2 linked regions of the Thermococcus sibiricus MM 739 genome follow. The protein of the gene in region 2 binds, or shares a complex with, the protein of the main gene of each other region. Links are inferred from orthologs where the notes say so. Each region holds a gene or a part of one and is shown on either strand. Other genes may lie near its edges. The genes, in order: TSIB_RS02455 and TSIB_RS01700.

What was found.
Region 1: TSIB_RS01700 (region 2) and TSIB_RS02455 share a complex: the UniProt entries of both Methanocaldococcus jannaschii proteins name them as parts of the RNA polymerase complex. The link is inferred for Thermococcus sibiricus MM 739 from one-to-one orthologs.

Annotation. Positions count from the first base shown.
Region 1 is NC_012883.1:461,346-477,024, reverse strand. What follows is about bases 8,222-11,194. They hold TSIB_RS02455 (DNA-directed RNA polymerase subunit L), read right to left. Parts: upstream 9,866-11,194; coding sequence 9,578-9,865; downstream 8,222-9,577. Other genes in these bases: TSIB_RS02445 (exosome complex RNA-binding protein Csl4), read right to left, coding at 10,495-11,094; TSIB_RS02450 (DUF2067 family protein), read right to left, coding at 9,855-10,484; TSIB_RS02460 (ribonuclease III family protein), read right to left, coding at 9,152-9,541; TSIB_RS02465 (sugar phosphate isomerase/epimerase family protein), read left to right, coding at 8,349-9,155; sppA (signal peptide peptidase SppA), read right to left, coding at 8,222-8,262. In the rest of the region: TSIB_RS02515 (UbiX family flavin prenyltransferase), read right to left, coding at 1-408; TSIB_RS02510 (DNA integrity scanning protein DisA nucleotide-binding domain protein), read left to right, coding at 541-1,341; TSIB_RS02505 (sugar phosphate nucleotidyltransferase), read right to left, coding at 1,353-2,594; TSIB_RS02500 (FeoC-like transcriptional regulator), read right to left, coding at 2,695-2,934; feoB (ferrous iron transport protein B), read right to left, coding at 2,953-4,998; TSIB_RS02490 (FeoA family protein), read right to left, coding at 4,998-5,228; TSIB_RS02485 (DUF4870 domain-containing protein), read left to right, coding at 5,562-5,789; TSIB_RS02480 (AI-2E family transporter), read right to left, coding at 5,786-6,775; TSIB_RS02475 (PH1570 family protein), read right to left, coding at 6,777-7,250; more of sppA, read right to left, coding at 7,255-8,221; TSIB_RS02440 (threonine--tRNA ligase), read left to right, coding at 11,338-13,215; TSIB_RS02435 (TBP-interacting protein), read right to left, coding at 13,262-13,945; TSIB_RS02430 (translation initiation factor eIF-2B alpha/beta/delta subunit family protein), read left to right, coding at 14,068-14,895; TSIB_RS02425 (mechanosensitive ion channel family protein), read right to left, coding at 15,096-15,679. UniProt on the Methanocaldococcus jannaschii protein: DNA-dependent RNA polymerase (RNAP) catalyzes the transcription of DNA into RNA using the four ribonucleoside triphosphates as substrates.
Region 2 is NC_012883.1:328,251-343,691, reverse strand. Bases 7,257-9,991 are described here. They hold TSIB_RS01700 (DNA-directed RNA polymerase subunit K), read right to left. Parts: upstream 8,844-9,991; coding sequence 8,670-8,843; downstream 7,257-8,669. Other genes in these bases: rplM (50S ribosomal protein L13), read right to left, coding at 9,626-9,991; TSIB_RS01685 (30S ribosomal protein S9), read right to left, coding at 9,208-9,615; TSIB_RS01690 (DNA-directed RNA polymerase subunit N), read right to left, coding at 8,962-9,159; TSIB_RS01705 (hypothetical protein), read right to left, coding at 7,636-8,661; rpsB (30S ribosomal protein S2), read right to left, coding at 7,257-7,630. Also shown: TSIB_RS01755 (carbohydrate ABC transporter permease), read right to left, coding at 1-344; TSIB_RS01750 (ABC transporter substrate-binding protein), read right to left, coding at 358-1,599; TSIB_RS01745 (carbohydrate kinase family protein), read left to right, coding at 1,822-2,757; TSIB_RS01740 (hypothetical protein), read right to left, coding at 2,723-3,064; TSIB_RS01735 (cysteine synthase family protein), read right to left, coding at 3,061-3,882; TSIB_RS01730 (adenine nucleotide alpha hydrolase family protein), read right to left, coding at 4,048-4,641; TSIB_RS01725 (DUF998 domain-containing protein), read right to left, coding at 4,638-5,168; tRNA uracil 4-sulfurtransferase ThiI, read right to left, coding at 5,165-6,313; TSIB_RS01715 (nitroreductase family protein), read right to left, coding at 6,329-6,937; more of rpsB, read right to left, coding at 7,025-7,256; more of rplM, read right to left, coding at 9,992-10,054; TSIB_RS01675 (50S ribosomal protein L18e), read right to left, coding at 10,061-10,423; TSIB_RS01665 (DNA-directed RNA polymerase subunit D), read right to left, coding at 10,564-11,340; TSIB_RS01660 (30S ribosomal protein S11), read right to left, coding at 11,376-11,795; TSIB_RS01655 (30S ribosomal protein S4), read right to left, coding at 11,792-12,334; TSIB_RS01650 (30S ribosomal protein S13), read right to left, coding at 12,345-12,791; and 4 more genes. UniProt on the Methanocaldococcus jannaschii protein: DNA-dependent RNA polymerase (RNAP) catalyzes the transcription of DNA into RNA using the four ribonucleoside triphosphates as substrates.

The sequences.
Region 1 (15,679 bases), 130 kb from region 2 along the record:
AACTATTGCTCCAGCTTGGGTAACTTTCGACATGTTCTGGATGTGGATTAAGTTCAATGGCGTCTCCCTAATTAAAAGTACTAATTTTCTGCGTTCCTTTAAGGCCACATCAGCTGTTCGTGTGATTAAATTATCAGCAAATCCATTTGCTATGGCACTTAAGGTTTTCATTGAACATGGGGCAACTATAACAGCATCAAACTTGTATGAACCAGAGGCTATTGGGGCCGATAAATCCTTTTCATGAAAATCAGGTTCAAACTCGATGCCCAATTCATATTGAACAACTTTTAAACCAGTTCCCGATGCGATAGAGACGACCTCATGACCCAAACTTCTCAAAACCTCTATTAAACGGATGCCATAAATTGCACCACTTGCTCCAGTAATTGCAACGACAACTTTCATGTTTTACACCTCTCCTCTTAAGAAGATGTTTGAATTTAATGTTTAAAACACTTATTAGCTCGTCACTAATTACTCCATTACTTAAAAATGTTTATAAATATCCACCGCTTATAACTTTAATTAGGGAAAAGCATGAAAGAGAATGGATACAGTGCAATACTACTCAAGAAAGCTATAGAATTGATAAATACGTTAGATACTAAAGCACTAGTCATAATTGGGATCCAACCCAAAAATTTGCTTAAAATGAAGATTCCAGTGGTTATAATCGGAAACGAAGCAGAAGAAAAACCTGCTAATTTCCATTATCTCCGGTTGCCCCTTTCTTTAGGAACAAAAAATCTCGTGAACTTAGCCTCAAGCTTTATGATCACCAACGAGATAATTCATGAAAAAGACCTTTTTGTTTATGTGACTCCTTCTTCTTTAGGAATTCGTAGAGCTGAAAAAACAGTTAAAGCTAAAGATGAATTCTTTTTACAAATAGAACATATATTCCGAGAAGTCCTTGAGTTAGCCATAGAACTAAGTCTAGAAGGAAGAGAAGGTAAGCCCGTGGGCACAATATTTGTAATAGGAGACACAAGGAATGTTATCCGCCACTCTTACCAGATGGTACCAAATCCATTCAAAGGATACAAGATAAACATCTTGGACCGAAGCACGCGAGAAATAATAAAGGAATTTGCCTTCTTGGATGGAGCTTTTGTTATAAATAAATCGGGTAGAGTCTTGTGTGCAGGAAGATACTTAGATATTGATCTTAAAAAAACAGCTGTAAGAATCCCTTCGGGCTTAGGAAGTCGACATTTAGCAGCTGCAGGAATATCAAAGTTAACAAAAGCTATTGCAATCACAGTATCAGAAAGTGGAGTTGTTAGAGTATTTAAAAACGGAAAAATCATTTTTGAATACAATCCCAGGTTGGACTAAAAGAAAAAAGATCAGAAGAGCCATTGATTTTCAATACATTCATCACATGGTGGTTTTTCTGCTGCGATAGCTTTAAACTTTGTATAAATGCACTCTGGAAGTCCCAAAGGACATCTCTCTGGTGTAAGTTCCGGTCTAACTTTTGTTGGATCGAGCTTTATCCTCAGATATGCCTCGTACTCCTCCACTTTCTTCCATGGAAGCACTTTTGCACCATATATAACAAGGTTGTCGTAGATTTTAGCGTAGTCTCCAACTACTGCATTCTCTTTCAAAATAACATTTTTTCCAACTACAACGCCCTCTCCGAGTATGGAATCCTTCAATTCGCTTCTCTCCTTTATTATATCATTACCTAGGAGAATTGATCTTTTAAGATACACTTTGTCCTCCACAACGGTATTTGGACCAATATATGTATACGCTTTAATCTTGACACCATGCCCTATTTTGACTCCACTATCTATATAGACAGGCCCTTGGATCTCCACATCCTCTGGAACCTCAGTACCCTCTTTAACCGTATAATACCCGTTATTTTTAGCGATTTCGTCTAGAATAAGCTGGTGGGCATAGAAGAAATCCTCTGGAGTTCCCAAGTCTACCCAGTAATTATTTCTAGGCATCATATAACCGTGTGCTAATCCCTGAGCAACAAATTTCGGAAGAACTTCCCTCTCAAAATAAATCTCTTTGCCTTTTGGTATCTCGTTAAGAATCTCTTTGTTAACCATGTATATTCCAGCATCTATCAGATTGCTCTTGGGCCTTAAAGGTTTTTCTTCAAAATCAACTATTTTTCCTTCTTCATCAGTTACTACCACACCGTATTTTTCTGGATCGTAGACTTTTGTGAGGGCTACTGTGATAAGGGCATCATTTGCTTTGTGTGCCTTTATAAGCTCTTCAAAGTTAAAATTGGTAAACACATCGCCATAAATTACCAAAAATTCGTCACTTACTACGTCTTCAACATTTTTAAGCGCCCCGCCTGTCTCCAGAGGCATTGGATCGTTAATGAAACGGATGTCCTTGGGATAATCACTCATCTTGTCTTCAATAAATTCTCTAATCTCGCCCCTCATGTAGTGAACTGAAAGTATGACCTCATCAATTTCACTTATTTTTTGCAAATTTTCAAGGATATACTGAAGATTCGGCCTACCAAGAACTGGGATCATTGGTTTGGGTCTAGTTGAAGAGAGTGGCCTTAACCTTGTTCCGAAACCGCCAGCAAGAATAACTGCCTTCATATTATCACCAATAATACATTAGAGTCATGGCCTTAAATATTTTACGTGGATTAAATATACCCTCAGTGAACATGTTTTGAACCATGTACATTAGACACCTTCATTTTTTCATCTGATATATATTGCCTTTAAAAACAATACAGCTCCCTGGACAAATCTTTTTCAGAGGACAACTCCCACATGATTCTCCTATTTCTATTTTTTCAACATATCCCAAACTCTCAAGAATCTTTATAATTCCCTCCACTTCTTCTACAGACATCTCTAACCTCTCAGCTATCTCTTTTGAGGTTCTTACACCCTCTTTTATCAACTCCAAGACATCATCCAGCTTTCCCATACACCTCACCAGCAATAATTAAAGATCCAGGAATAGCCCAATATTATAGACTAAAACTCCAATAACGCTTGAGAGCAATAAGTTATAGATCACGGCTACTGTGGCCCATTTATTTCCTCCCTCAGCTCTTATTGCTCCAATAGTAGCTATACATGGAATATAAAGGGTAGTAACTAAAGCTAATACAAATGCCTGCAACGATGTCATTGCAGCGCGCATCAGCATTATCAAAGCTTCTTCATTTTCACCTATACCGTAAATTACACCGTAAGTTGCAATAACGTTCTCTTTAGCAATTATTCCAAAAATCAGGCTCACAGCTGCTTTCCAATCAAGTCCCATAAGCATTGTGAAGGGCTCAAAAACTCTTCCAAGTTTCTCTGCATAACTTAATCCACTTCCTATAGCCTGAGGATAACTACTAAGATACCATATTGCAATTGAGCCAAAAAGTATTACTGTCCCTGCTTTTCTCAAAAATTCCTTACTTCTCTCCCAAGAGTGAATTAAAGCAATTTTCCAAGATGGTATAGCATATTCCGGAAGTTCCATCACAAAGGGATTTTCCTCTCCTTTAATAACAAACTTTCCAAGTATTAGTGCTGAGAGTAGAGCAAGAAAAAGTGAGATTGCATATACTCCAACGGCCACCAATGCTTTATGCTCACTAAAGAATGCTCCAGCCAAGAAAGTTATTACAACCATCCTCGCACTGCAAGGCACGAGAGGATTAACAAGCATGGTGAGTATTCTATCTCTTTCATCTTCCAGTGTCCGTGTAGACATTATTGCTGGGACATTACACCCAAAAGCAAGCACCATTGGAATGAAACTCTTACCTGGAAGCCCGAATATACGCATGATCCGTTCCATAACAGTGGCAGCTCTTGCCATGTACCCACTATCCTCAAGTATTGACATTGCAACAAACAGTAGAAAGACTAGTGGGAAAAAGCTCAACACTGAGCCCACTCCACCTATAATTCCATCAACAATAAGCCCTCTAAGGGCTTCATTTCCAATATGGGGAGCTATAAGTTGACCGAATGAAACAAAGGTGTTATCTAAAAATTCTTGCAGAGGCGTTCCGATAGTGAATACAAATCTGAATAAGAGATAAAATACCCCAAAAAGACTAAAAATACCATATAATGGGTGAGTGAGGATCTTATCAATATAATCGCTAAAGGTTTCATGAACTTCTCCAAAATGAATAACGAATTGGTGCATTAACTTGTCAATGAATTCATACTTTTGATTGGCAATGACTATATCTAAAGGATGCTTGTAATATTTCTCTAACTCGCTTATGTGGATAAGTATTTCATCCATTTTTTTAGAGCCTAAATAATTCAAAACAAGCTTTATTACTTCTTGGTCTCTTGTAAGGAGTTTTATGGCAAGCCAACGAACATTATAGCATTGAGCTAAAGGGGTTTCATTTAAAATACCAGATATATGTCCTATCTCCCGTTCTATAGGTTCATCATAAATCGGAGTAATTGGGTTCGTGGTTGCTTTTCCCTCTGCCATTTCAGATATCATTGCTTTCAATTCCTCAATCCCTTCCCCATTTTTAGCATTCATAGGGATCACTGGAACCCCAATAACTTTTTCCATTTTCTTTACATCAAAGCTTATTCCTCTCTTTTTTGCAATATCTATTTTGTTAAGAGCAATTATCACATTTTTAATTCCCATTTCAAAAATTTCCATTGTCAAGAAAAGATTCCTCATAAGAGATGATGAGTCCACAATATCAACTACCACATTGGCGTTACCACCAAGCAGGAAATTCCTTGCAATGAGTTCATCAATAGAATTAGCAGTAAGAGAATAAGTACCTGGCAAATCTACAACCAAAAATTCCTTATTGTGATACTTCAATATTCCCTCTTTCTTCTCGACCGTTACACCCGGCCAATTTCCTACATGTTGTCTCAGCCCTGTTAAAGCATTGAATATAGTAGTTTTCCCTACATTAGGGTTGCCTGCCAAGGCTATAACTTTTAACCCTTGTTTCTTGTTTTTAGAGATATCCTTGAAGTCATGACACTCGTTCATTACCGCTCCCTCCTAACAATTATTCTCTCTGCAATCCCTCTACCCAAAGCAAGCCTTGTACTACCAAGAGCAATAATATACGGGCCTGAAAAACCAGCCTTTATAACTACGATTTTTGTCCCTGGAGCAATCCCCATTCCCAGAAGCCTCTGTCTAACCCTATGGCCCCCTTGAACATTAACAACAGTCCCCCTTTCCCCCTCTCGCATCTGACTTAATCGTACATACATGGTCATCACCATTAGGCAAACCTAATTTCATTTATGAAATGCATAGATTGCCTTAAAAAGATTTGGTGAGTCTAAAATCCTAAAGAAGTTTGAATATCAAAGAGAGATGGTTCCAGTGTTTGTTCTTAAAAGGTCTCATTATTACATAATAGAAAGCATTTAAGGATAAAATACAAAAAGTTATTAAATCATTTCAAAGGAGAACACAAAAAGTGGAGGAAGAAAAGAAAACATCTCTTGGTTTTGATGAAAAATGTTGAAGGAGCACTTGCATATCTTCTGGGATGACTGACAGGAATAATCTTTCTCCTGCTTGAAAAGGAGAGTTATTTTGTGAGATTCCATGCAATGCAATCAACAATTACATTCCTTGCGATAACAATAATTGATATAATATTTGGAGCAATTCCATTTTTTGGGTGGATACTAGGTTCACTAGTAACATTAGTTGGACTTATCTTTTGGATACCCGGCATGGCAAAGGCTTACCAAGGTGAATACTACAAATTCCCAATAGTAGGAGAAATAGCGGAAAAACAAGTAGAGAACTTTAACATCTAGCCTTCTCTCTTTTGCTCCTTCCACTCTTCTAGCAAAGTTAATAATAAACCCAATGCTACTGGTCCAATGACAATTCCTTTTATTCCAAATGCCATTATGCCTCCAAAGATTCCAATCAATGCAAGTGCAGAGTTCATTTTTGCCCCTTCTGCGACTAATTTTGGCCTAATTGTGATGTCCGGTCCGGGGGATATGAGAAGGGCTCCATAAATTGCAAACATTATTCCTGCAAATATTTGTCCTTGCGTAAGGAGGTATATTGCTCCCACTAACCATACCAACCACCCACCAATAACAGGGAGAAGTTCAAGCACCACACAGACAATACCTGCAGCGATTGATCCGCTTAAATCTGCAACCCTGAATACATAAAAGCCCAATGTTAATATAATGCCCTTAGAAACACTTAACATGAGCCATGTTCTCAAGATGGCATTTAAGGTATCTCTTGCTTTTTCAATCAACTCTATGCCAAGATCCCTCCTCTCTTCCGGAAGGAGGCTATAAAGTTCAGCTGAAAGGCTATGAGAATGAATCAGTATACCATAAAACACCACTATAAAAATAATCGCTTGTAAGAGTAACTTTGGAATTGAAAGAGTATAACTCAAAAGATATTCACTCAATTTCTCCGAAACCCGTTCAAATAAAATTGTAGCTGATTTTGCTATATCAGGAGGAAGATCAAGACTTATGAACCATTCAAGGGATTCGTTTATATAATTCACAAGAGATCCCGTAACATCTCTGAACCACAAAGCTACTCCAAAAATAAACCCTACGAGCAAAAGACTCATAATAGCTGAAAACACAATTGCTGACTCTCTTGATCCAATTTTCTGAGCAAGCCTTGTATGAGCCGGGTGAAGAATATAAGCAACAGTTAAGGCGAAAATGATCGATGTTATTAATGGCTCAACGGTTTTCCAGACTACAAAAAGAATAATAATCGATACCACAAACCATATAACATGTTCAGTCCTCATATCATCCTCTCCCCAAATACTTAATGAGTAACTCCCTTGCATGAGGCTTATTAAATACAAAGAGGATTTTCTTGCCCCCATCAATCAGGAAGTTTCTCCCAATTACTAACAACCCGTCCTTGAATTTGTATATTTCAGAAGTTTCTATATCAAGTGACCTTTTAATTTCTTCTGGGACTTCTATTTCATTTAGCAAAGATTTTGCCTTATCTATTAAGGCTCTTGTAATAAATTTGGGCCTACTTAAATCCAGGTTCTCTGGAACAATTTCACTGGACTCCATATAGACCCCCCAGAATTCTTTGGCACATTCAAATGGATAAACATACTCAGTACCATAAATTGGAGAGTAAAGCTCAAATATCACAGCAAGCAATATTCTCCTAGCATTTTTTCCATAATATTCAATTTTCAGGTTAAACTTGCCATCTTCAAATCCATTTTCAAATATATTAAGATGTTCTTCACATTTCATCACTTCACCTCCTAATATAGGATAGGGCATAATTTGGAGGCATATAAAGTGAGGAACTCTGATAAATTCCAAAATCTACTTTTTGCGTGCTATATAACACAACGTTGGCACTTTTTACGTTCAAAATTTCTTCCAGCGCACTTATAGTGAAGTCCAAATCTCCAGTATCATCCACCAGTGTTCCTTTAACCTCACTTGCAAACCACACTCTTCCATCTCCATATTTCCTTGTGGTGTTCAGATCAAGATTCCTCCCTTCACCCACAACTTGAAGGAAATACTCAAAATACGTGTTAACTTCGTTTTTTATCATCTCTCTTTCTTCTTCTGTTAGATCTCTCCATTCAGCACCAGTATCTTTGTATTTACCGGTTTTAAAGACGTTTACTTTTACTCCATTTTGAGCATAATTCTGCTCAAGATCATAGTGGACATAGAGAACTCCTATACTACCTACCTCTGCAAGTGGGTCTGCTATTATTTTATCTGCAGCACAAGCTATCAAATATCCTCCAGAAGCTGCCATACCCCCCGTATAAGCCACTATAGGTTTTTCATAAGAAAGTTTCTTTAATTCCTTGTAAATGGTTATCACCGGCCCTACGTACCCTCCAGGACTTTCAATCCAGAGGACAACTCCCCCAATATTATCATCATTTCTTATTTCTCTTATTTTGGATATTACATCAAAGGCTGCGGTTTCATCAATAGGCCCCACCACAGGAAGAATAGCTATTGTAACATTTGCTTTCTCAGTTCTATTGGTTCTTAATTGTCCTTTTATGTATTCCAACTCTTTTTGGAGTTCTTCTATTTTTGCTTGAAGAGCTATAGTGGCATTACTCTCAACCTCTTTTACTGTCCCATTATAAACTACTGTGACATTGCCTCTCTCTTGTATGGCTTTCTGAAGCTCATTATTATTAATGTAAAGGAGAACATTTCCAATTATCGCTAATGCTAAAAGCAATGTGAGAATAAAACTCAGGTATTTCCATATCTCCCTCTCCACTAGAATCACCTAAAATGAAATAACTTTGGAAACTTTTAAATTTGGTGTTTTCATAATCTTTATCAAAAAGTGAAAGGTGTAAAAATATGGAGATAGGAGTCAACATATATCCACAGTTTTTAAACAATGGGAAAACCCTCCCATCCGTTCTAGCAGATTTGAAAATTAAAGATTACGATTTTGTCCAGATATTCCCACATGCGCTTGGACTAATAAAAAATGGTCAAGTTGTGGAAAAGGGTCTTCGATCAATAGAAAATGCTCTAAAAGGAGTGGGAGTAAAGTATACTATTAGAATGCCCACTTCAGTGAATCTTAGAGATAATACCTATTATAGCAGGCATTTCAATGTAGCTAAAGCCGTAATTGATGTTGCGATAAAGCTTGGAGCTAAGATAGTTGTTATGCAGAGTGGCCGTACTGGAAGATTAGACTTGGAAATAGAGGCCCTCCAACAACTTGCTGAAATGGCAGAAAATTTTGGAATCAAAATTGCTTTAGAGAACACATATAGTGTTAAGGATACCCTCTATGTAGTTGAAAGCATCAACAAGGAAAACTTGGGTTTCGCACTTGATCTTGGTCATGCGTTTCTTAGTGCCCAAGGTGATGAAAACAAATTCTTAGAAGATGTGAAACTAGGAACAGAAAAAACAATAATTCTAATGATTCATGATAATTTTGGAAAGTTCTTTCCAAAAGTCGACCCCATTGATGCATTAGCTTACGGAGTAGGGGACCTTCACCTAATGCCTGGAGAAGGAAAAATCCCATTTGGAAAAACCCTTAGGTTATTTGGAGATGTCCCTCTTTTACTAAAAATAAAGAATCCTGAGACCTTCGCAAACCTACCAACCAAAAGAGGATTAATAGAACTATTGACCAGTATTTAAAGGGCTAATCTTTCTTTTATAATTTTTAAAAGCTCTCCAAAGGCATTCCCAATTACTTCTTTTTTTCTGGACGGATGGGTAATATCAGAAGAGAAGTTTTTCGAAAGAATATCTACCGCTTCATCTATGCTCATCTCTCCCTCGAACCAAGCATAAGCTATTATAGCCTCCGCTATATCCCCTTTCCCATGTTTATCTGTCCTTGGAGGAACACAATGCAAAAGGCCTGCCTTTTCAAGACCTATTGTGAGAGAAGCATTGGGAACTCTACCAGCATTTGGATAGCCAAGATATCTACTTAACGCCAGGGAAAAAATAAAGTTGACGAGAGAGTCTCCGAACCTAGAGAGATTTTTGTCAGTGAAATCTTTAGAATATTTTATCATAACAACCACTTACCGAACAAATAAGAATATGAAAAATCATTTTTTTATGACTCCTTCCCAAACTTCGAGGACATCTTTAGCCCTATCGAATATTTTTTGAGCTGCTTCTTCTAAAGCTTTTTCTGGAGTTATTTTACCATCCGTGGATATCCTAAATCTTGGTTTTCTTGCCATTAGTACTGGGTGTTCTATAGTATATGCTGCAAATGTAACATGTTTGTTCTCATGAAGTGTCTCACTAAGCAAATTGGCGAATGTATGATCTTCTCCTACCAGATAAAACTCAAGCAAGTTTTTATCACGCTTTATAACTTCAATCTTCATTTCCCCCACCCTCCAACTTTTTGAGCATAATTTCCATAGCTTGCTCCTTATTCTTCACAAGTTCATATTTAAATTTATCCTCTTTATACTCTGCAACACCAAAATCAACGGCTAATTCCAAAACTTCCTGTGGATCAATATTGAGAGTAACAGATATGGGGGCAATTACCTCCCTTATTTGTCTTGTTGTTTGGAGAGAGATATCAGTTAAGACCTCTCCAAGCTTTTTAACCAGGTTTACTATCTCACCCCAAGAAAGAGAGCTTATAAGCTTATCCCCTTTAAGATCAGCATGTTCCCCTAAAAGCTCAAGGGTTTTTGTTAATGTAGGTATTGAAATGCTAACTCCGGCCTCTCTGAAGATATCGTTAACATTGTATTGGTAGAAGCCCTTCCTATCAGGATAGAGACGGGATCTAACCCTGTAATGTATTTCCCTGACTTTCTCCATAGCCTCTCTTATTTCATCTTTTGTCCCCTGAATATTGATTTTAAGGGAGTTCAGTTTGCCATGAACATAAATGAAGGCAGGTAACTCAATTTTTTGGAGCTCCTTCATTAGCTCTTCTTTTTCCAAATCATCTTTGACATGAATGACTATGACTTTCTTAGCTCTCATACCTCACACCCTATTCCAGTCTCAGTTTTCTATAATAAGTTGATAATTTTCTAGATTCACTTCTCCCACATTTTGGACAAACAAGCGCATTTCCTTTTCTTACCAGAGATACCTTACATGAAGAACATAACGCATAAATTACACCCAAATCAGGCTCTCTTGTTGTAAGCTGTATTGGACTCTTGTTATTTGTCAAAACTTTCGCTCTTACTATGTCTCCAATTTTAAATTCACTGTTCATAGACTCCACATACCCATCCTTAACTTGAGACACATGAATCCCAGCCAATTTTGAAGTCGCTATTTCTCTATATCCTTTCCTTCCTTCAATTTTAAGCAATTCAACTATCGCTGCTTGAGACTTTACCTCCAGAACTCTAGCTATCACAATATCCCCCACCTGCGGAAGTGGGGGAACATCAGTTACTGGTTCTACTGAAATCTCTATTTTTTCTAAATCTATCTTAACTCTCCCCATTCTTGCGGCGTAGAGTTCTCCATTTTCTTCAATTACCCCTTCACCTGGAAGAAATTCCTCAATAACACCAAGATAATCACCAGGAAGAACCAATTCTCCATTTTCTACCGTTTTCTTTTTAGGTTCAACCATTCTTCCACCACCACTAATCTTAAACCAATTAAACTTTTAAGTTTATGGATAAGGAAACGGCACAACTGACCTCCTCCCCGCCCTGAAGGGCGAGGCTTTCAAAAGAAAAAGTAAAATCCAAGACCTGTATGCAATACCAACTAGCTCTCTCCTTAACTCAAACGAGAGGTTTTCAAAATACATAAAAAGGTTAATAGTAACTTTTATGTAGCTTATCTAAGTTAGGATTAGGTGGTGATATAAATGAGAATATTGCTGATACATAGCGACTACCTTGAATACGAAGTTAAAGATAAGGCCTTAAAAAAACCAGAAGAAATAAGCGAGAATCAAAAAAAGGGAAGGCTTGATGAGGTTTTAGCTGTATTTATGAGTGTTGAAAAAGTTGATGAACAAAACCCTGAAGAAATCGTGAAAAAAGCTGTAAAAGAAATAGAGGAAGTTGTTTCTCAGGTGAAAACAAACAACATTTTTGTGTACCCATTTGCTCATTTAAGCAGTGAACTTGGCTCTCCTGATGTAGCCCTTAGGATACTAAAAGAAATAGAAAATGAGCTCAAAAACAAGGGTTATAACGTTAGAAGGGCCCCATTTGGTTATTATAAAGCATTCAAACTTAGCTGCAAAGGCCATCCTCTAGCAGAGCTTTCAAGGACAATTGTTCCTGGTGAAGCCAAGAAGGAAGAAGAAGTCCCAGAAGCTCTTAAGAAGGAAGAAGAACTCGTTAGTTATTGGTATATATTGACACCTGAGGGGGAGCTTGTAGAGGTCGATAAGTTTGACTTTTCCGGATATGAAAATCTCAAAAAGTTTGCAAACTATGAGATAAATAAGAGCAGGCTCGTTACAGAAGAGCCTCCCCACGTAAAAATAATGCTTGAGCAGGAACTTGTGGACTATGAAGAGGGAAGTGACCCAGGGAACCTCAGGTACTACCCAAAGGGAAGACTAATCAAGTCCCTTCTGGAAAACTATGTTACAGATAAAGTCATTGAATATGGCGCAATGGAAGTAGAGACACCTATTATGTATGATTTTGAACATCCTGCCCTAGAGAAATATCTAAACAGATTTCCTGCAAGACAGTATGTAGTTAAGAGCGGAGACAAAAGATTCTTCTTAAGGTTTGCAGCTTGCTTTGGTCAGTTCCTTATAAAGAAAGACGCTACAATCAGCTATCGCCACCTGCCACTTAGAATGTATGAACTCACAAGATATTCATTTAGAAGAGAAAAACGCGGAGAGTTAAGTGGTCTTAGAAGACTTAGAGCCTTTACAATGCCCGATATGCATACGGTTGCTAAAAACCTACAGCAGGCCATGGAAGAGTTTAAGAAGCAGTACAAACTGAGTATGGAAGTGCTTAAAGGAGTTGGACTAACACCTGAGGATTATGAAGTAGCAATAAGGTTTACAGAAGACTTTTGGAATGAAAATAAGGATTTCATAGTAGATCTCGCCGGAATAATTGGCAAACCGGTCCTTATAGAGATGTGGAAACAGAGATTTTTCTATTTCATACTAAAATTTGAATTTAACTTTGTAGACAATCTCGACAAAGCTGCAGCCCTAAGTACAGTCCAGATAGATGTCGAAAACTCTCAAAGATTTGGGATCACCTACTATGATGAGGAAGGGCAAGAAAAGTACCCACTGCTCCTTCACTGCTCCCCCAGTGGTGCAATAGAACGTGTTATGTATGCAATACTAGAAAAACAAGCAAAAATTATGAAAAAAGGCAAAAAACCAATGTATCCACTATGGCTCAGCCCCATTCAAGTAAGGATTATTCCGGTGAGTGAGAAGTATCTGGACTATGCCCTTTACATTGCAGGGAAACTGGAAGGTGCAAAGATAAGAGCAGATGTAGATGATAGAAACGAGAGACTCAACAAGAAGATTAGAGAAGCCGAGAAGGAGTGGATACCATATATAATCGTGGTGGGGGAGAACGAGAAAAGAATGGGAGTTATCACAGTTAGAAAGAGGGAAGACAACAAGCAGTACGAGATACAGGTTGAAGATTTGATAAAAGAGATAAGACAGAAGACAGAAGGGTTCCCATACAAACCAAGACCCCTACCTCCACTGGTAAGTATGAGACCAAAGTTCAGGGGGTGATCTCCCTCTTAATTTTATTTTTGAATTAAGGAGAAAAAGAAGAGATTTATTCCTCTTGAGTCTTTGGCCCACCGAGCATCTCCTTCAGAAAAGTCTGTGCTTCTGGGGCAAACTTGTTTTGGGAAACTTCCTCTCCAAATTTGTTGAAGATTTTCCCTTCAAGGAAATTCAGCTCAAAGATCTCGTACTCTTCACTGTCTTTTTTTGCAACACTGATGTTATGTTTGGCAAGATGCTCTGGAACGCTCTCTATATCAATATATTTTCCGCATTTTTCACATTTGTAGAACTGCCAGAATACATAATCCTGTCCATTCATCATGTTGCTTTTGAGATGTCTTATCAAAGGACCCCCCAAATATTCATAGGTGTCCTCCTGCACGAGTCTTCCATCTCTCTCAATAACTCTAAACCCGCTCCATACTATGTGATCGTTAATGTCCATGAGAGTGGCCTTTAAAAATCTCTCAGAAAGTATGAAAACACCATTTTTAATATAAAACGTGTTGTTGTTTGGGATAACTGCAATATCGATTCCTGGCCCGTTTTTTTGTTCACTTAGTTTTTCAGCCTTCTCTTTGCTTCCTACGACACTTATTCTTATAGGAAGCTCACTTTTCCTGTGATGTCCTATAATCGTGTCTTCATAAATGTGCCAGTGGTAATCATCTAATGCCCTTATTTTTGCATAAACCCTTTTCACATCTGCATTCAGCTCACTGTATTTCATTCACACCACCGTCAAGATTTCATCCTTAGAATTAATAAGTTTTCCCGGAAAAATTTAAAAAGGGTTACAATAGCGAAAAAATCTTTTAAAGTCTAAAGAATAGAAGGATATGGAGTGATACAATGCTTCCACAAGAAGTAGAAGAACTCATAAGAGAAATGAGTGAAGAGCGAATTCGGGGAGCTTCTTACCTTGCACAGATGGGTGCTAAAGCTTACGCAAGGCTTGCTGAGATTCTTGAAGGAGAAGAATTTCTTAACGGATTAAAAGATCTCGGAGTTGAGATCCTCAATGTGAATCCAACAATGGCATCCCTTTACAATCTAGTGAGATTCATTCCAATAATTGATAATCCTGAATTCGTAGCTGCAAAAGCCAATGAGTTCATACGATTAAGTGAAGAGGCAAAACGTGAGATCGGAAACATTGGAAGTGAACTTATAGACCAGAATGAAATTATAATCACTCATTCTTATTCTTCAACGGTTCTTGAAATCTTAAAAAAAGCCAAAGAAAAAGGAAAGGCCTTTAAAGTAATTATAAGCGAAAGTGGACCTGATTATGAGGGACTATTTTTTGCCAAAAAACTTGAAGAGTTTGAAATTCCATTTGAAGTTATAACAGATGCACAGTTGGGCCTCTTTGCAAAGAATGCGACTTTGGCTTTAGTTGGAGCCGATAATATCACCAAAGACGGCTATGTATTCAATAAAGCCGGGACATATTTACTAGCTCTGGCATGTAATGACAATGGTATTCCGTTTTACGTGGCCGCTGAGACCTTTAAAATCCATCCAGAGGCAAGAGCAGAGGACATTAAGATCATCGAAAGAAAATTCAAGAGAGATCATATAATAATACGAAACTATCTCTTTGATGCAACACCTTGGAAATACATAAGGGGAATAATCACAGAATTGGGTATTTTGGTGCCACCAAAAGAGATCTAAAAATAAAAAACAACATTTAAAAGTTTAACTCGTTAAGGCAGAGAGAGTTAGTTTCATCCTAGCATATCTACACTCTTATCCCATATCTTCTCCGCAAGCTCTCTTTTGCCCATGAGCTGGGGCTTTTCAATTGATCTAACCTTTTTCTTAAAAAAGAACCCCCTTATGGTTTAATAAATAAAGAAAAGATCAAAGAGCAATTACTTCGGCATCTCTTTAATGTGGACGTCCATCTGCGGGAACGGTATCTCAATGCCCTCTTTCATGTACAGCTCGTAGATGCCCTTCGTCAGGTCTACCTTGACTGCCCAGTGGTCCTCGGTCTTGGTCCAAGCGCGGAGCTGCAGGTTGATAGAGGAATCTCCAAGGCCCGTTATTATAACGCTCGGCTCAGGGTCATTCAGCAGCTTCGGATGGTTTTTCATGAGCTCCATGGCGAGCTTTACTGCTTTATCGAGGTCAGTGCCATAAGCCACGCCAACGTCAACGCTAACCCTCCTAGTTGGCATCCTAGTGTAGTTGGTTATGACATTCCCCCAGACGAGCTTGTTCGGTATCGTTATGAGGACGTTGTCTGGCGTTAGGAGCTCGGTGCTCATGACTCCAACGGCCTCGACCTTTCCAGTCTGGCCGGCAATGGTTACCACGTCCCCCTTTTCAAAGGGCCTCAAGGCGGCGAGCCACACTCCGGCCGCAAGGTTTGTGAGGGTGTCCTGCATTCCAAAGCCGAGTATCAGGCCTATCACAGCTGAGAGTCCGAGGACGACGGAGCCGACCTCCACTC
Region 2 (15,441 bases):
AAGAAGATTATTGACTTGATTATAGAGGCTCCTTTAATTTCTTTCCTCCTTAATAAAAGCGCAATTCCTAATCCCAAAAATACAGTAGCCGGAAGATGAATCGCTATCCACACTACGTTATGGATAAGGGCGCCCCAAGGAGGAGACTTATTGGGAAATCTATCAAGGTTTACAATGTCAGGGCTCAAAAGAACATTTTTATAGTTTTCTAACCCCACAAACTTGTCATCTAGAAAGAAACTAAGATATACAGTCTTAAATACAGGATATATGACAAATGGAACCATTAAAATCAACGCTGGTAAAAGAAAAAAGAGAGGAGTCAAAAATTTAGACTTTCTCATTAAGATCCCCCTTTCATTCTTTTGGGAACTTTTCATCAAGTGTCTTCAAAACCTCATCCAATCTATCTGGTTGTACCCATAAAAGTTTTAATTGATCCCAGAATGCCTTCTGCCATTCTCCTCCAACACTATCATCCAAATCTGGTGCTGACTCAACGTTAGCAACAACTTTGGCAACATCCTTCATTGGCTCCCAGTAATCATCCATTGTAACCTCCTTCCATGTCGCAAGTTTTCCAGAGCTAGTACCAACGTGAATCCTTTGTCCTTCTGTAGCTATAAACTTGGCAAGTTCTAATGCTTCATCTGGATGACTTGTGTACTTTGGTACCATAAAGTAATCTGGGGCGAGAACCATTGCCTTAACTCCTGGAAGTGATATTAGTCCGAGGTCAGTGGGATCATCTACCATACCCGTTAACCACGTTCCCATGAAGTAAAGTGCGTATTCTCCCTTCCACCATAACTCTACAGCAGACGTCCACTCAATCGGATCACTGAAATATCCAGCCTCTAGAAGTGGTACAAGTCTTTCTTCAAATATGCTCCTCACCTGCGGGTCTTGCCACTTAACTTCGCCATTTATAAGTTTCTGTTGGAGTTCTGCTCCACCAAAGGTCATAATAAAGTGCTCAGTTACATCAGAGAGCGGCCATCCAACGCTATCTCCACTAACTATTGGTGCTTTTATTCCAGGTATTTGTTTTATTTGCTCAAGCAATTTCACGAATTCATCCCATGTTTCTGGTGGTGTTAAACCATGCTCTTCAAAGAAGGACTTTCTATACCAGAAACCTGGCTTAGCTGCTGCAGTAAATGGTGCTCCATAGATTTTTCCATCAACTGTAACTGTGTCTAAAATTCCAGGAACATATTCATTTGGATTAATAATTTGGCCTAGTTCCATTACGTGGCCTTTCGTACCCATGTCTGCAATGAACCATCCCCACATGAAGATCAAGTCTGCAGGAGTATCTCCCGACTCAAATTGCAATGGTAAAATTGTCGAAAGGTCTTCTGCTCTATAGGTCTTGTATTCAATCTTTATATCCGGATGCTCAGCTTCAAATTCCTTGATAACCTCATTGAAAGCATCAAGCTCAGCTCCAGACCACGGGCCTATTACTTTCAAAGTAATTTGTTCCAAAGTTGTAGTTTGAGTGGTAGTTTCACCACCAATACACCCACTTGCCACAACTGCTACTGCCAAAACTCCTACCAACAAAAAACTAAACAACATTTTCCCCGCCTTCATAGAGACACCTCGAGACAATATGTATACTAAAAGTATATATACCTTACTGTCCACATATGTGTACATATCTGGAGTTGTACATTCCTTATAATTACAAAAAGGTGCTAAAAATCCCCTTTTAGTGACATCTTCAAAAAGCCAAATACATGATAAGGGATATTTACTTTAAGTATAATAAAGAAAAACTTTAAACATTTATGAGTATCCTAGAGGGGGAGTAGCATGATATTTTCAATAGGAGAAGTCTTAATAGATTTTATTGCGAAAGAGGAGGGAGCATTAAAAGATGTCATAGAATTCGAAAAACATCCTGGAGGAGCCCCAGCAAATGTTAGCGTTGGATTAGCAAGATTAGGGGTCAAATGTGCCTTGATAAGTAAAATAGGGGCTGACCCCTTTGGAGAATTCCTTATTAATGCTCTTGAACGAGAGGGTGTAGAAATCAAGTATATTTCTCAAGATATTGAAAAACACACAGGAATAGTTTTTGTTCAGTTAATAGGTGCAAAACCAGAATTCATACTTTATGATGGAGTGGCCTATTTCAACATGAAGCCTGAAGATATGAACGTAGATATAGAGGGTGCAACTCTCATTCATTTTGGTAGTGTTCTTTTCGCAAGAGAACCCAGTAGGTCCACATTATTTGAAATACTAAACAAGGCCAAAGGAAAGGTTCCCATTAGTTACGACGTTAACATAAGACTTGATCTTTGGAAAGGAAGAGAAAATGCCATGTTTAAAGATATAGAACATGCTCTAAAACTGGCAGACATAGTGAAAATAGGAGACGAAGAGGTGGAATATTTGCAAAAAAATGGATTCAACCTAAATGACTTTGATTTCAAACTGATTGCAATAACCAAAGGTGCAAAAGGAAGCACAATAATTCACAGGGGAATAAAGGTAGAAGTTCCTTCTTACAAGATAAAGCCCACCGATACAACAGGAGCTGGAGATGCATATATGGCAGCCCTTTTGGCCTCTTTGAGTTACATGAACAAGTTAAAAACACTAGAATTTTCAAAACACGAGCTAGAAGAGATCGGACGTTTCTCAAATTTAGTAGCTGCCCTCTCAACAACAAAAAGAGGAGCCTGGAGCGTGCCCACTTTAGAAGAGCTCAAACATTATGGGAAGTTTCAATTTCTTCCTTAGATTCTTCTTTTTCCTTCTGGCCGAATAAGCCGATCAAATCATGAAGTACCAATAAATCTATTCCAGCGTTAAGAGCTTGGGGAAGCGAACCTGCCATTAGCATCAAGATCGCAAAGAAAAAATCTAGTCCTTTGTATATTACAGCTATCTTAACAGCTCTCTTCTGCCCTCTGAATATCCCCCAAGCAAGAAGAAAATTTAACAATGCAAATGCAAGCAACATATATCGCTCAATATTCTCGGCTCCACTAGAATAATATAAGAGAAAAAGCGATTGAAGGAAAAGTAGGTACGCTGCTAGTTTCATCGAACCTCACTCAAGTATTTTTCAAAGACTTCAACGTATTTAAACCCATCGTCGGGAAATATCAAAACCGTAGTTCCAAGATACTTATCGTGGATTTTCTCAAAGGCCTTAACTACTGCGCCCGAACTCAAGCCTATTAAAAGACCTTCCTTTCTGGCTACCTGTATTGATCCTTCGATTGCTTCTCTTTGGGTAATCTCAATTACTTCGTCAATCTCCACCTTAAAAAACCATTTTGGCTTTGTTTCAAGCCTTTTTATGCCTGGTATCTTTTCGCTTTTGGCCGGTACCACTCCAATAACTTTTGTGTTGTAACGTTCCTTGAAATATTTCGCTATTCCACCTATGTGGCCCGAAGTGCCTATCCCTGCTATTATAACGTCAGGTCTTTTGCCTATGCTTTTCAGCTGTTCGTCTATTTCTCTGGCAGTAAAGCGATAGTGGGCATCAAAATTGTCGTCGTTCTCGAATTGGTTCAGATTAACTGCCCCGGCTTTTTTCGCTTCTTCGATGACATATTTGACCATGTCGGGATCTATGACCTCAAAATCGGTCATAACTACCTCCGCACCGAGTACTTTGAGCAAGATTTGGGTAGTCATTGGCGTCGGCTTTGGCAAGTATGCTCTAAACCCTATTCTCAGAACGTCGCTGAGGGCTGCCAGAGAAATCCCGACGTTGCCGGAAGTCGCCTCAAAAAGTCTTCTGACACCGTTAATGTCTCCACGCTCAATGGCTTTCATAAGCATGTTAAAAACTGCTCTGTCCTTTATGCTCCTGCTGAAGGGGTTAAAGAACTCCAACTTGGCAAAATACATCCCCCCTCTCATCTGAAAGTGAAAGCTTGAGCAGGGGGGTTGGTTTAAATTTTTCAAAAAGCTCAAGTGGACTGTTGAACACGTTCATTCTTGATCACCGTATTGGCCTCTTAATCGGTGCTTATAAGTGTTTCTTTTGCGGCAATCTTATACAAAAATGTGTATTCAACACTCTTTTCCGAAAACTTCTCTATAAATCTTTTTGAACTCGCCGAGAGCCCCTCTTATTATGGGATGCCTCGGCACGAAATTACAGCTTTCTTCGGGCTCTATGCTTATCTCAAACGTGCCTATCTCTTTTGCAATTTTCTCGATTTCCACTTTATCCATTCCTATCAACGGCCTGAGCACCGGCAGATCAGTTGCAAGGCTTATTATTAAAAGATTATCAAGGGTTTGAGAGGCAACTTGGCCGAGAGAATCTCCGGTGATTATTACCATGGCATTTTTTTCTTTTGCTATCTCTGCGGCTTTCATGAGCATGCTGAATTTGCAAAAAATGCATATCCACTTTTCTTTTTTCAACTCTATCAGCTTGTCGAAGATGGGTTTTTGGTATTCAAAGGCATCAACGGCAATCAGTTCTTCTAAACTGTCGGGATAAAGCTCTTTAAGTCTCATCCAGATTCTCCTAACTTTCTGGTGATTGACCTCACTCTGCATGAAGTGGATCGGATAAACCGTAAAACCTTTTTTGAGCATTAGGTAGATTGCCACAGGAGAGTCTATTCCCGAACTTAGAAGCGCAACAGCCTTCACTCTTCCACCCCCAGGGTTAGGTATATTATCCAAGCATTTATGAAGAGGGCCCCTACAAGTTCCGGGATGGCAAGTCCTTCGAACACCTTGGTAAGGTAAAGCATCATCATGAATACTATCGGGCTGCCAAGAAGCCATGCAATAGCAGAGCTGTTTTTTCTCCTTTTCCTCAAGCCGTAGATAAAGATATCCGCGAAGAGCAGAATGTAAAAGGATAGCGCAAAAAACGAATGGGGTTTATACTCTTCGGGGAATATTCCCACGAGCAACAAAGAGAACATGCCAAGGGGAAAGAGGATAGTGACTGTTTTTTCCTTTAACATTTCAACGCCAAATACCATCCCTACAAAGCCAAGAAGAATCAACAAGAAATTGAAAAAGTATCCAATAGGGTTTTTAATAGAACCCATGTCACTAAGGGCATTTTCTGTTAGGGAAAACCAAGGATTCAAGTGGATAGTGATAAAGATGCCACCAAAAGCAAGAAAGGGAAAGGAAAATCCCAACACTTTTACCCACTTTTTCATTGACATCCCCTTTTCCTCGGCTCTTCACCGAAGATTGTTTTGTAAAGCTTTTTGAACTCCTCCCAAGAGCCTCTTATTACCGGATGCTTTGGAATAAACGGTACTTCATCCTCTGGCAGTGTAGAAAGTTCAAATGTCCTAATGGTCTTTGCGATTGCCACTATCTCTTCCTTATCCATCCCCACCAAAGGCCTGTAAATTGGTAGGTCGCTTGCCTGACTTACTATATACATATTTTCGAGTGTTTGAGATGCCACTTGACCTAAAGAATCACCCATGACGATTCCTTTTGCTCCAAATTCCCTTGCAATCTCATCCGCTTTTTTAATCATCATATACTTGCAGAAAACGCATGTATAATTTTCTTTTTTAAGCTGTTTTAGTGTTTGAATAATCTTTTCTCTTTCTTGCGGCTTAATAACTATTAAGTCACTTTTACCCCCATAGTGGTACTTTTTTAGCTGGTTCCAAATCTTTCGAACCTTCTCCAAGGTCTTCTCTCCAACATAGATATGAACCGGGATTACTTCACATCCACGCTTCATCATCAGAAAAGCTGCAACCGAAGAATCTATACTCCCGCTTAAAAGAGCCATGACCTTCCCTTGAGTTCCTACTGGAAGGCCACCAAATTCCTGGAACTTATCAACATAGACGTATGCCTTCCCTTCCATTAGCTCAATTCCCACTTCAATATCATAATTCTTCAAATCCACCTTACATTCCTCATTTTCTAATATGTACTCCCCAACTTTAGCTGCTAACTCTTGGCTTTTTAGAGGGAATTCCTTGGTTATTCTCCTTACAGTTACTCTGAATCTTGGGCTTTCTAATTCAAGTGCCCGCATTTTTCTTCTAAACAGCTTTAAGGAGGTTCTATATATTTTGTCCAGCTCTACGTATATTTCAGCAGCAGGTGAAAGCGATACTATACCGAAAACCCGCCTAAGAACTTCCACACTTTTTTCCGCTTTGTTAGTCTTTACAATAATCCTGCCATGCTTTGCAAAGACGTTCTTGTATTCTATGCCCTCACTTAAGAGGGCCTCCTTTATGTTGTTGACCAAAATGCTTTCAAACCATCTTCTAGTTTTCGATGATTTTGTGCCTATCTCACCGTATCTGATTATTACTGCATTTAACATTCCTTTTCACCGAATTTAAATTACCTTAAGAACTTTCTCAAGGGGTTTTCTTCTTGGTCTGGGAACTATTTTCTCAGCAGGATACCCTACAGGGATCAATCCAACAAGGTACCAATTATCATCAAGTCCAGTCATTTTCCTGAGCTTTTTTTGGTATTTCTCCAAACTGGTAACTCCTATGTAGCACGTTCCCAATTCTAGCTCTACTGCCTTCAGCATGAGGTTTTCTATTGCCATTGCAGCGCTTTCAATGCTCCATAGAAATTCAATTTCCTTGTACTCCTCTCCTTTTAAGAAGCGTGTTTCTTTATCCACAAAAACTCCAATGTAAACTGGGGCTTTGTACATTCCTTTTTCAAATATCCTCATTCTCAGTTTTTCTATTTTTTCCTCGGGCAAACCGTGTGCACGGTAGTACTCTGCATGAGCTTCATATATCGTCTCGTGAATTCGTTTTCTGAAATTTTTATCTTTGTAAACAACAAACAACCAGTTTTCAAGACCACTCGCAGTAGGAGCCCTTATGCCAACTTTAACTAAATCTCTGATCTTATCTTCCTCAACTTCTCGATCTTCGTAATATCTTACTGATAATCGTCTATTTATTACATCCTTTAACTCCATAGACACCACCAAAAGAATAACACTTCAAGAATTAATACATTTTTCGATAGAGAATAAGGGAAGGAAAAACCAAAGAGTGGAAAGAAGTCAACCACCACCTATTCTCATCTCAAATTCTTCTATTGGGACTTTAAAATCTTCTCTGCTTGTTATATCGCCTCTGTTAAAGAGAACTTCCCTAGTCAAAATCCAGTAAATAAGAGCCAAGGATTTTCTCCCTTTATTGTTTGTAGGTATAGCTAAGTCCACATAACTCAGAAGATTTTCAGTGTCAACAAGGGCCACTACCGGGATACCAATATCAATTGCCTCTTTCATGGCTTGGTGATCTGCCCTCGGGTCTGTTACTACTAGCACATCAGGCTCAAAGAAATTCCTAACCAATGGATTTGTCATACTACCTGGTAAAAATCTTCCAGGTATCGACCTTGCTCCTGTAATTTCTCCAAATTTTTTGACTGGCTTCTGACCATAAAGTCTAACGCTCACTGCCAATATTCTATCCGGATCAAACTTTGCAAGGAACTTTCCTGCAGCCCTTAGTCTTTCATCGGTTTTTCTAACATCTAGAACGTAAAGACCATCTTGTCTAACCCTATATATAAAGCGCTTCATATCCTTTGTTTTCTGCTGCGTTCCAATGTGAACACCTGCAGCAAGGTATTGATCGAGTGGAACCAAATATTCTTCCATTTTCTTCACCCCTCAAATGTTATTATTCTTCCTCTTTCACCCAAATCTTCTGCTATCCTAATAAGCTCATTTATTTTAACGAGGGATCCCTCGTGAAACATTATGGCGGGACATTTAAATCCCACTGCCAAATGAGGCAATGCTTCATCAGCAGATTCGTATTTTGCTTCAGCTAATATTGGAGCTATTCTCTCAGATTTAACGTCATTAATCAAGTTGTAAAGATCTGTAAGTGTGCCCAAATTAATTGGCTTGATTGATAGAGCATTGTAATATCTCCTATCTAGTATGTTCCTTGTTTTAAAGAGGTACTCACCGTCCACAAATATCCCATGAGTTCCAGCTATGAGCTCAAGAAATAACTCTTCTTCGCCCAATGGTTTAATATAGGCAATATTATAATCCTCAACTGTTCGGAGTACTTCTTCAAGCTTCATTTTTCTCTTTTGTATTAGTCCTAGTGCAACTTCCACTCCCAACTCATCACCTGCCAGTTCTGAAGCCTTTGATAGTCCTTCTAGAGCTACTTCCCTGGAGTTTTCTTTGATTTTTACCATTGCATCGACTACATCGGAGATTTCCATCAAATCCCTAACAAGCACAATATACTCAAAATTATCATCTTCAGCAAATTTGAGCATTGGGACTGGGAGCTCAGTGGTAAAAGTCCCTCCAATGTAACTGTACAGAGGCACTTTTTTCACATTCGCAGCGGCCTTTGCAACGGCTACTGAAACTGCCAATGCAGTATTAGCACCTATGTGACTTAGATCCTCGGTACCATCTATCTCCCAGAGATAGGAATCTATAAGCTCTTGTTCTTGGGAGTCAAAGCCTATTAGTTCAGGCCCGATTATCTCATCAACCTCACTCACAGCTCTGTGTGCTTCCACAATATATAGGGAAGGGTCTTCATCAATAGGCGCTGCAAATCTTCCAAAGCCAGAGGTAGTAATAACGTCAATTTCAACGGAGTATTTGCCACCTTTGAGGACTGAAATTCTACCCACCACATTTTCAATTACTGTCATCGGATCACCTAACTGGGTCTTATAACGGTTATTGGGATTATACCCTTCTCAAATTCCACTATTGCAGCATCTAATGGACTAGCACCTTCTGGAACATTAATTAGTACTGGTGCCCCCATAGCTATCTGTAAAGCCCTCGCCCCTATAATTCTCGCCTTTTCAAATCTTGTATATCTAAACATTTTTATCACCCATGCAAATTTTGGTGGGGCCGCCGGGATTTGAACCCGGGTCTCTGGCACCCCAAGCCAGGAGGATGGACCAAGCTACCCCACGGCCCCTCCAAAGAAATGTGGTTGTTTAGTACACCCTGTAGTGCATTATCTCATCTATTAACTCAACATGACTTAGGAACATTCTTCTACAGCAGTATCTTTCAAGTCCAAGGTCATCCAAGACTTTTTCAGGATCTTCCCCTTTTTCCACACGTTCTTTGAATATGTAATATTTATCTCCAATCACCTTTCCACAGGTGAAACATCTCACAGGAACTATCAAGTGAACCACCTTTTTGGTTTTTAAATTTTAAGGAAAGTTTGAAGGAGATCAACGGTAACTCTTCTGTCTCTTTGCTCTTGGACCCTTTGTAGAGCGGTTGGGTTTGTGTGGTTCTGTTCTTCTTGAGTCACCCACGAGCATAGTTCTATCATACTTCATAAACTTTTCTTTAAGGTTCATGTCTCCTGTCCATTCAACCAACGCCCTTGCTATTGCAATTCTAGCCGCTTCAGCCTGCCCCATAAATCCTCCGCCTTCAACTTTAACATCAACATCTACTTTACCTAGTATCTCCTCTCCAGCAATAACTAATGGCTCCATTATTGTAAATCTGGCTATTTCTGGCTCAAGTATTTCAACAGGCTTGTAATTAACCCTCACTCTACCATTTCCTTCTTTTATGGTAGCTCTCGCAACTGCACTTTTCCTCTTTCCTGCGGTTTGGATTATCCTCATTATCATCACCTCAGAACTTTCCACCAAGGAATTTAGCAACCTCTCCAACCGTTACATACTTGGGGGTTTTAACCCTTGACATATGAGCCTCAATTATAGTCTCAATCTCTTTCTCTTCAAACTCTTTTGGAACTCCAGCATAAACTTTGAGTCGTTTGAAGGCTTTTCTTCCCCTGTCTGTCTTCCAAGGGAGCATTCCTCTAATAGTCCTTCTAACTATCTCATCGCTTCTCTTTGGGTAAAATGGACCCTTTCTTGGGTTTGTCCTTGTCCTAAGTTCTGTCCTCTGCTTGTACTTCTCGAATATGAACTCCCTATTTCCTGTGATTATTGCCTTCTCTGCATTAATAATAACAACATCTTCTCCTTCAAGAAGCATTTTTGCAACTTTTGAGGCAAGCCTTCCAAGGATTAATCCTTCAGCATTAATAATCCTCATAGCTCATCACTCCATTATGATTACTCCACTACCCCTCGGGTTTCTCTCAATGAGGTCTTCAATTGTTATTGCCTCTCCACCAGCTTGAATTATCTTCTCCTTTGCCTTCTCGCTGAATTTCCATGCAGCTACAATGACTTTGTGATCCAAGTCCCCTGCACCCAAGACACTACCGGGAACTACAATAATATCTCCTTCTTTTGTGTGTCTATTTATCTTGCTTATATTTACTTCGGCTTTTTGCCTTCTTGGCCTTTCTAAGCGCCATGCTATATCCTTCCATACTTTGACATTCTCTTCATTTGACTTCTTCCTTAGATAGCGAATGAGTCTTCTCAAATTAATATCAGTTGGACCAGTCCTCTTCATGAACATTCCTCCTTTCTTTAATTCTCGCATCGAGGGACGGGGTGATCATTATGGTGCGGGGGACGGGATTTGAACCCGCGAACCCCTACGGGACGGGACCCTAAATCCCGCGCCTTTGACCAGGCTCGGCAACCCCCGCGCTATTCGGCTAATTTATGAAGCTCGTTTATAAATTTATCGCTCTTTCTCATTAAAATTTTGAGCGCTACGCTTATCATTTCCTCAACAGGGAGCTCTCCGTTGCTTTCCACTGTAAAGACGAATGTATTCGGTACTACCTCTTCCTTTATTTTTTCTCCAATGTATTGTTCAAATTCTCTCGGAATGTAAAAGCTTCTTATAGTAGTTATTATCAATTCATTCTCAGTTTCTTCAACAGGTAACTTTTTCTTTTTTGCAGCTTTTTTAATGTCCTCCCATTTAGGAACTTCTTTACTTACATGAACCTCTGTCAAGTATTTGTAGTGTGCAAAGCCTGGCTGCCATTTAGCATGATCTTTTCCTTTTCCCATTTTTGCATATGCATTAAACACTAACCTCTGGCCCTCTGCAAGCTTTACAATAGGTATGTTTGGATTTACCGGCTTCACATCTGGATCATCACTCTTTAAATCTCCGGAATAAACTATCGCCGGTCCTTCAGCTTCTAAACTTAAAGTCACAGTATAATCCTCTAACTCCATGCTTTCAAGTTCAAATCTATCAAAAGGAGTAGTTAGAGGAATCAAAGATAATCTATGGGCTATTATCTCATCAAAGAGTGCAGAATCATTTTCGTAGAATTCCACTTCATCAATTGCAAAAGTTGGCACTTCCCCTATTATCGTTCTCCTAAGAGCATTTGCAAACGCAATGTCCATACCCTCTAAGATGAATCGGATTGCATCATCTCTTTTTTCAAGAATTTTTATTTGCATTTTTCTCACCAAAAAAGAAGTTTTAAGGGGGAGAATCAAACTCTCCTTCCCCTTCTGCCACCTTTTGGTCTCGTACCATCGTGTGGTATTGGAGTAACATCCTCTACCCTACCAATTCTTAGACCTGCTCTTGCAAGTGCTCTAATTGCAGCTTGGGCACCAGGGCCTGGGTTCTTGCTCTTGCTTCCCCCTGGGGCTCTAACCTTTATGTGAACTCCATTAATTCCTTTTTCCATGGCTTCTTCAGCTGCTCTTCTAGCTGCGATCATTGCTGCATATGGAGATGACTCGTCTCTATCTGCTTTTACCACCATCCCCCCACTCCACTTTGAGATAGTCTCTGCCCCGGTGAGATCTGTAATGTGAATAATAGTGTTATTGTAAGAGGCGTAAATGTGAGCTACACCCCATTTCTCTTTCTTCTTTATGTTAACCGTTTGTTGCTCTTCACTCATTGTGCCTCACCCTTTTGAACCTCTTCAATAACCATTCTCTCCGGGTGTTGGGAGTTAGCAAACGGTGATGCCCTTCCATAAGTTATTCCATCTTCTTCCTCTTTGAGTACAAGATAACTCGGTGATCTAATTATTTGTCCATTTACCTCGATATGTCCATGGACAATCAACTGCCTTGCTTGCTTAATAGTCCTTGCAAGACCTTTCTTGAATACCAATGTCTGAAGCCTCCTCTCTAGAATGTCATCTATTGTAAGTGAAAGCACGTCATCAAGGTGTGCTCCTTCTGGAAGTATGCCCAATCTCGCTAATCTTTGAAGAAGTTGAGCCCTCTCAATTTCAGCTTGTTTTCCTCTTGCAGCAAGTAAACGTCTAGCTCTTCTCCTAAAGTTCTTAAGTTGAGTTTCATGCTTCCAAAGCTCTTTCTTGTTTTTAAGAGCATATTTTTGTACTAATACCCTCTCCCTATCAAGTCTTTCCTTAATCCATGGATGAGAGGGAGTTTCATACCTTTTTCTTTGTCTTTTTGGATCTCCCATTTGTACCACCTCACTTCTTCCTTCTGCTCACACCAAGTGTTAATCCTCTTCTAAAGTTCGACCTAGTTCTTTGTCCTCTTAATGGTAAACCAAGTTCATGTCTGATACCCCTGTAAGCCCTGATTTTCCTAAGTCTGTTAACATCCTCACGCCATGCCATAACAAGCTTTGCTCCGATAAGATGCATATCTCTCCCTTGTTCGTAATCTTTAGGTCTATTGAGTATCCATGAAGGGAGGCCATGTTTCGCAGGATCTTCAAGGACTGCTTCTATAGCCTTCACTTGCTCTTCTGTAAGATAACCTGCTTTCATTTTTGGATCTAAACCAGCTATTCTGCATATTACTGTTGCAAAGTTTACTCCTATCCCTCTAATTCCAGTAAGGGCCAATCTAAGTTGTTTGTGCCCGTCTATATCAACATTTGCTACACGCACGATATGTCTAAAGTCAGCCATTATAATTACACCTCCATACCTCAATCCTTCAAAGAGGATTTTGGCGCCGGGACGGGGATTTGAACCCCGGCGGGCAAACGCCCACGGGCTCTCAAGGCCCGCGCCATCCCAGGCTAGGCTATCCCGGCATACACTCTAAAGCCCGATCCCCTCGCAATTTCTTTTACTTCGTTGAAATTCTCCTCCATGAGGCCCTTAATATACTTTGCGCCTTGATTAGTGCGAATGACAATTTGAAGTAATCCTCCATCGTAGAGATGATAGGGTGCATTTATAACTATTTCCCTCAATATATCCTTCCCGGCATGCACTGGGGGATTCGTTATTATGCTGTGAAACCTTTCTCCCTTCACAGGTTCATAGAGATGGCCCCATCTTACTTCGGCATTCATAACGTTGTTGATTTTTAAGTTTTTCTTTGCTATGCTTACGGCCCTTTTGTTTATATCGGTCATTACAGCATAATCCACAAAGCGTGAAGCCACTATTCCAATCGCCCCATAGCCGCATCCTAAATCCAAAACCTGCCAGTTTTCTTCAAGTACCATGTTCTCTATAAGTAACTTCGTCCCCCTATCAAGTTTTCCAAAGGAGAAGACACCGCTGGAGGTTATGAATCTAAAACGCTCTCCTCTAATGACTACCTCAATCATTTTGGTCTTTAACGGAACGTTCGGCTCTTGAGAATAATAGTGGCTCATGATCGAAAGTTAGATGAGGGGTTTATAAATCTAAGTGGGAAAATGAAAAGCTTACCACATCTTCGGATACCAGTCCCTTGGCATGAAAACTTTCTCAACATCAACTGCAATGCCCTTGGTTTTAGTAAGCATCTCCTGTGTGTTCATCTTTGCCTTGCCTAAAGCGACGAGTTCATCCTTGAGGGTCATTATCGCAACAAGGTCGTCGGGTTTTATGCCTTTATGGAGCTTTACTATCCCGGGAACTGCTAAGTCAGCACCATGAGTAATGGCAGCAACTGCGGAATCCCTTATCCACACCTTCGGAAGATGCTCCACAGCTTTTTCCATCGGCTGGATTGCTCTCCTAAAATATTCCTCAATGCCATCTTCTTTCCAGAAATAGTAGGCATCTATAAGGTCATGCAGGGTAACAAGGGTTTCATCTTCCTTAAACGGCCCACTTCTTGTTCTTCTCAGCTCGGACATGTGAGCGCCTACTCCCAAAGCCAAACCAATATGATGGATGAGCGAACGGATGTATGTCCCTGCTTCAACTCCTACCCTAAAAAGCACATCCTTGCCCTCTATCTCAAGGACATCAATATAATACACCTTTCTAGTTCTAAGTCTTCTCTTAACGGCACTTCTCAAAGGAGGCCTTTGGATTATTTCCCCTTCGAATTCCTTCATAACTACCCTTATTTTATCCTCTGGTACTTCACCATGAAGGTGCATCAAAGCCACATACTCTTTACCTGCCGGCAAAAGTGCTTGAACAACCCTCGTGGCCCTTTCTAAAGCTACAGGTAAAACTCCAGTAACTTTTGGGTCCAAAGTTCCTCCGTGGCCAGCTTTTTGAAGGTTAAGAAGCTTTTTTATCCACGCCACAACTTCATGGCTCGTGGGGCCCGGAGGCTTATCAAGACTTATAATACCAAACTGCATATGCATCTCAATAGGCCTTTTCTCTGGAGGAAAACCCCATTTTGGGTTGGTTTCAGCTTTCTCGTCCTTGATAATGATTTCTCTTTTGAGATCAGCGGGAAGTATTGCCTCTCGCCTTTCTTTTTTTCTACCCATTCTACCCACCTACAAAAAATTGAGAAAAGAGGTTATAAACCTTTACAGTGTCAAATAAGTACTAACAGAATAAGGTGTGGGGGGAGTTAGATTTAAGTTTTTCATCATACTTCAAAGAAAGAACGGGGAAGAAATAAGGTCTAACCTCCAATACAATCTGGTAATTTCAGTCTTGAACCCTTTTGTCGAAACAAAAAGTTTAGTTAAGATAAATACATCGTGAAAAACGAAACCCAAAAACTTAATATTTCTACGATGGGACATTCTGATGGTGGAAGGAAAATGGAAGTTGATCGATACAGACATTTTCTCTTTTTTATGGTCTGGTTCTTTCTGCTGAGCCTTTATACCGTCATTGCCCTTAGAAATGAAGTGCACACACTTACCTTCAAGGTGGGCCTTTTTATGCTACTCATAACGCTCATTGGAATAATAGAATTGGCAGCAAAAATAAGGGCAAAAATAAAAAGGGAAATATAGTCACTGCCGCATCAGGGGCGTTAAATCTGCCAAATGGCTCAGTTCTTCGGGTATTTCCTTATGTGTCGCTATCTCCCTGAACACGAGGGCACTAGGTCTCAGGTACCGCTTTTTAGTTTCGAAGTCTACATGAAGGAGTCCGAAGCGCATCCTGAAGCCCTGAGCCCACTCGTAGTTGTCCGTTAATGACCAGTGCAGGTAACCTCTTACATCCGCCCCGGCTTTCATAGCGTTATGAATCGCCTGGAGATGACTCACGAGGTAATAGGGCCTGTACCTATCGCTCTCGTCGGCAATCCCGTTCTCTGCTATAATCATTGGAACGCTGTATTTCTCATGAAGTTCTTTGAGAAGCTTCTCAAGTCCCTCGGGATATATCTCCCATCCGAAGTCACTACATGGCCTTC